DNA from 2 places in the Nocardiopsis sp. NPDC057823 genome. Region 1 is predicted to be linked to the other one. Evidence: riboswitches for the same ligand, from Rfam matches in the RefSeq annotation. Region 1 holds a riboswitch; the other holds the start of a gene.
The links. A riboswitch is a leader RNA that binds a small molecule or an ion and turns the genes downstream of it on or off. The one in region 1 is predicted to bind cobalamin.
Positions count from the first base shown of each region.

Region 2: it holds a riboswitch for cobalamin, as region 1 does, so the genes downstream of both, metE (5-methyltetrahydropteroyltriglutamate--homocysteine S-methyltransferase) here and ACFVNO_RS15325 (VWA domain-containing protein) in region 1, are expected to answer to the same signal.

Region 1 covers NZ_JBHVLR010000008.1:16,328-18,767, forward strand. The annotation lists gene ACFVNO_RS15325 (VWA domain-containing protein) at 1-1,241, opposite strand, end outside; cobalamin riboswitch at 1,267-1,405, opposite strand; gene cbiE (precorrin-6y C5,15-methyltransferase (decarboxylating) subunit CbiE) at 1,458-2,440, shown strand, end outside.
Region 2 covers NZ_JBHVLR010000010.1:66,623-69,062, reverse strand. The annotation lists gene ACFVNO_RS17660 (polysaccharide deacetylase family protein) at 1-596, opposite strand, end outside; cobalamin riboswitch at 851-1,030, shown strand; gene metE (5-methyltetrahydropteroyltriglutamate--homocysteine S-methyltransferase) at 1,188-2,440, shown strand, end outside.

The sequences.
Region 1 (2,440 bases):
GGGGGCTGTGGAGCGGGGGCGTGCTCGGCGCTGCCGATCCCGTCGCCGTCCCCGGAGGGCCCGGCCTCAGGGGACCCGGCGTCGGGACTCTGGCCGTCCCCGGGGGCGTCCGGGGCCTGCGGAGCGTCGGCGTCCCCGGGGCCGCCGTCTTCGGCGGGGCCGTCCGCCCCGTCCGGCCCCGGCGGCCGCGGGGGGTCGGGCGGCGGGTCCCCGTCGCCGAGGACCCGGTCGAGGAGCTCCTCGTCCAGGCCTGGAGCGTCGAAGGGGTTGCGGCGCCGCCGGTGCGGCAGCGCCAGCAGGGCGGCGCGGCGGATGTCGGCCCGGGTGACGAAGGCCCGGCCCTCCCAGGCGGCGTGCGCCAGGGCCGTGCGGGCGGTGACGATGTCGGCGCGCAGGCCGTCGACCTCGAACGCCGCGCACACCTGCGCGATCTTCAGCAGCGCGGCCTCGGAGAGCCGGGCGCCCCGGACGGTGTCCCGGGCCGCGGCGATGCGCTCGGCGAGCGCCTTCTCCGCGGCCCCGTAGCGGTCGGCGAAGGCCGCGGCGTCGGAGTCGTAGGCCATGCGCCTGCGGACCACCTCGACGCGGGCGGCGGGGTCGGCGGGCGCGCGGACCTCGACGGTGAGCCCGAACCGGTCCAGGAGCTGCGGGCGCAGTTCGCCCTCCTCGGGGTTCATCGTGCCGATGAGCAGGAACCGGGCGGGGTGCTCCACGGAGAACCCGTCGCGCTCCACGGTCACCCGGCCGGTCGCGGCGGCGTCGAGGAGGAGGTCGACCAGGTGGTCGTGGAGCAGGTTGACCTCGTCCACGTAGAGGAGGCCCCGGTGGGCGCGGGCCAGCAGCCCTGGCTCGTAGGCGACCCTGCCGTGCGTGAGCGCCTGCTCCAGGTGCAGGGAGCCCAGCACCCGGTCCTCGGTGGCGCCCACGGGCAGCTCGACCAGGCGCACCGGGCGGCTCTCCACGGCCGTGCCGGGCGGGAACGGCCCGTCCGGGGACTCCTGCGCGGGGTCGGCGGGGTCGACGGAGAAGCGGTCGCCCGGGTGGACCTCAACCGGGGGCAGCAGGGGGGCGAGGGCGCGCACCGCCGTGGACTTGGCGGTGCCCTTCTCCCCGCGCACCAGGACGCCCCCGATCTCGGGGGAGACGCTGGCCAGGACCAGGGCCAGGCCCAGGTCGTCCAGCGGTTCGGTGTCGCAGCCGACGATCGCCGAAAAGGGGTAGTGCGATGGCCGCAATGGCATGTGAGGCTCCCGCTCGTTTCGCCATGGGTCTGAACGGGTGCGGGGCCGGTCTTCGGACTTGCCGGGTCCCCCTCCTCGGGGGCTCGGTTCACCGCAGCGGGCCTGTGCCGGAATCTCACCGGCTTCCCAGATTCTCCCCGACCGCCCTTCCCACCGTTTCCGAAGGTGGGGAGGCCGGGGCACCTCGCACCAGGGTTCGACGATAGCGTCCACCCCATGAGCACCGACACCCGCCCCACCCCCGTCCCCCGTGTCACCGTCGTCGGCGTCGGCGCCGACGGCTGGGCGGGGGTGCCCGAACGGTTGCGGAGCCTGGTGCTGGAGGCGGACACGCTGCTGGGCGGGCGCAGGCACCTGGCGATGGTGCCGGACCGGCGGGGGCAGCGCCGGGAGCCCTGGCCCTCCCCCCTGCGGGAGGGGCTGCCCGGGCTGCTCGCCTCCTGCCCCGGCCGGGGCGTGGTGGCCCTGGCCTCCGGCGACCCGCTCGTGTCGGGGGTGGCGGCCACGCTCATCGACCTGCTGGGCGCGGACGCGGTGCGGGTGGAGCCCGCCCTGTCCTCGGTCGCGCTGGCCCGGGCGCGGATGGGCTGGCCCGCGGAGCGGTGCGCGGTGGTGACCCTGGTCGGGCGCGACCCCCGGCTGCTGCTGCGCTGGCTGTCCCCCGGGGCACGGCTGCTGGTGCTCTCCTCGGACGCGGGCACCCCGGCCCTGGCGGCCGCCCTGCTGAGCGGCGCCGGGTACGGGGGCACCCGCATGACCGTGCTCGGGGACCTGGGCTCGGACGCCGAGTCGCGCTTGGAGGGCACCGCGGACGGGTGGCCCGGGGTGGACCCCGCGTCCGTGCCGGCGCTGCACGTCCTCGCCCTGGAGCTCGACGGGCCGCCCGGGTACGGGCTGGCCGCCGGGCTGCCCGACGACGCCTACGAGCACGACGGGCAGCTCACCAAGCGCGACCTGCGCGCCTGCGCCCTCGCCCGGCTGGCGCCCGCCCCGGGGCTGCACCTGTGGGACGTGGGCGCGGGCGCGGGGTCGGTGGGGATCGAGTGGATGCGCGCGCACCCGGAGTGCGCGGCGACGGCGGTAGAGGCCGACGCCGGCCGGGCCGCGCGGATCGGCCGCAACGCGGGGCGGCTCGGCGTGCCGGGGCTGCGGGTGGTCCACGGGCGCGCCCCGGAGGCGCTGGCGGGGCTGCCCGCGCC
Region 2 (2,440 bases), on a different contig from region 1:
AGCACCGTCCCCGTCTCGGCGGCGTCGCCGAGGCGGTCGCGCACCAGGGTGTTGAGGGCGGCCAGCTCGTCCTGTCCGGCCAGCAGCGACTGCGAGCCGCGGGTGACGCCGTCGCCGGTGTCGTACCAGTAGGTGGAGTGGAACTCCCGGGTGCCCTCGGAGTCGGTCTCCTCGCCCGTCATGCGCACGCCGACCAGGCCGTCGGAGGCGGCGGTGATGTTCCACCCCGCCGTGTAGGACTCCGCGCCCGGGTTGGCGGCGTCGAACGCCTCCACGTCGGCGCCCAGCCTCCCGCGCAGGAACTCCGTGAGCGGCTCGGCGTTGGGCAGCACCGGGAAGGACACCTCGGTGGCGACCCCGTCGTACTCCAGCTCCTCCGTCTCCACCCCGGTCAGGGCGGCCTCGTCGACCACGGTCAGCGCGTCGGGCTCGCCGGTGGCGGGGATGCGCTGCTCGATGGCGTCGGCCAGGCCGTGCGCCACGCCCCCGGCCGGGCCCGCCCCCAACGACTCCGGTGGTCGCACCGACAACAGCACCATGCCGGCCAGGACCACGAGGGAGACGCCCACCGTGATGACCGGGTGGTCGGGGGTCATGGCGGTTCGGGGCAGCTTGTTCACCAGGGGTTCTCCGCGTCCATTTCGCAGACGAACGTGCACGGGGCCGGCGGGGGCGCCACCGTGCGACGTCTTCATCGGGTGTGACGCCGCCCACGGGCGGAGGGTTCGGACTCCGGGGCGGCGAGGGGCACAGGGGGCATGCCGGGGGGCAGGGGCGAGGGGATGTCTCCCTATACTCGCAGGCGTGGAAGGTTCGTGCGCCATCCTTCCGCCCGGGGCGATCCCGGGCCGGTGGCGCGCGTCGCAAGAGGGAACCCGGTGCGAATCCGGGACTGCCCCGCAGCGGTGTACGGGAACGACCCCCGCCATGGAGCACTGGTGGACCGACCGGAGAGGTCGGGGACCGGGAAGCGGCGGGCATTAGGAGACCGGTGGCCCACCGGTCGCGCCCGTGAGTCCGAAGACCTGCCTCCACCCGGCGGCGCACCCGTGCCGCCGGTGGTCCCGTGCCCCGAGGGAGGGCCGAGGTCGGCACCCGTGGGCGCCCGTCGAGCGGCGCCCCACCGGCGTGCCCCCTCGCCGACCCCGGGCACGGTACCCGGCTTTCGACGAGGGAGAAGAAGCTTCATGAACACCTCCGGACCCGCCGTGCGGTCCACGGTGCACGGCTACCCGCGCATCGGTCCCGACCGCGAGCTCAAGCGCGCCGAGGAGTCCTACTGGAAGGGCGCCTCCACCGCCGCCGCCCTGGAGGAGGCCGCCGCCGGCCTGCGCCTGGACACCTACGCCCGGCTGCGCGCCGCCGGGATCGACGACATCCCCTCCAACACGTTCTCCTACTACGACCAGGTGCTGGACACCGCCGTCCTGTTCGGCCTGGTCCCGGAGCGGTTCGAGGACCCGTCCGCGGCCGCCGACGCCGACGGGCGGCTGCGCCGCTACTTCGCGCTGGCCCGCGGGGTCCAGGGCGCCCCGCCCCTGGAGATGACCAAGTGGTTCGACACCAACTACCACTACCTGGTCCCGGAGCTCTCCCCGGCCGTGCGGCCGCGCGTCGCCGGCGACAAACCCGTCGCCGAGTTCCGCGAGGCCCTGGAGGCCGGGTACCCCACCCGCCCGGTGCTGGTCGGCCCGCTGACCTTCCTGCTGCTGTCCAAGGCCGCCGACGACGCACCGCGGGGCTGGTCGCCCATCGCGCTGCTCGACGACCTGCTGGAGGCCTACGGCCGCGTGCTGGCGGACCTGCGCGCCGCCGGCGCCGAGCAGGTGCAGCTGGACGAGCCGGTGCTGGCCACCGACGAGGGCCGCGCCGCCCTGGCCCACCTGGAGCGCGCCTACGGCGTCCTGGGCGGGCTCGCCGACCGCCCGGAGATCCTGGTCTCCACCTACTTCGGCTCCATCGGCGCCGACGCCCTGCGCGTCCTCAAGGAGTCCCCGGTCGAGGCCGTGGGCCTGGACCTCGTCACCGACGCCGAGGGCATCGCCGACCTGACCGCGGTCTCCGGTCTGGGCTCCACCCGCCTGGTCGCGGGCGTGGTCGACGGCCGCAACGTCTGGCGCACCGACGTCCCGGCCGCCGTCGCCACCCTGGGCACCCTGCTGGGCCTGGCCGACGGGATCTCCGTGAGCACCTCCTGCTCGCTGCTGCACGTGCCCATCGACCTGGACGCCGAGACCTCGCTGCCCCCGGAGCTGCGCGCGGCGCTGGCCTTCGCGGAGCAGAAGACCCGTGAGGTCGCGCTGCTGGGCAGGGTGCTGTCCGAGGGAACCGGGGACGGCTACGCCGCCGCCCCGGCCCCGGCCGGCGCGGCGTTCGTGGACGCGCGCGTGCGCGCCCGCCTGGAGGCCCTGGGCGCGGACGCCCACGAGCGGCCGCGGGA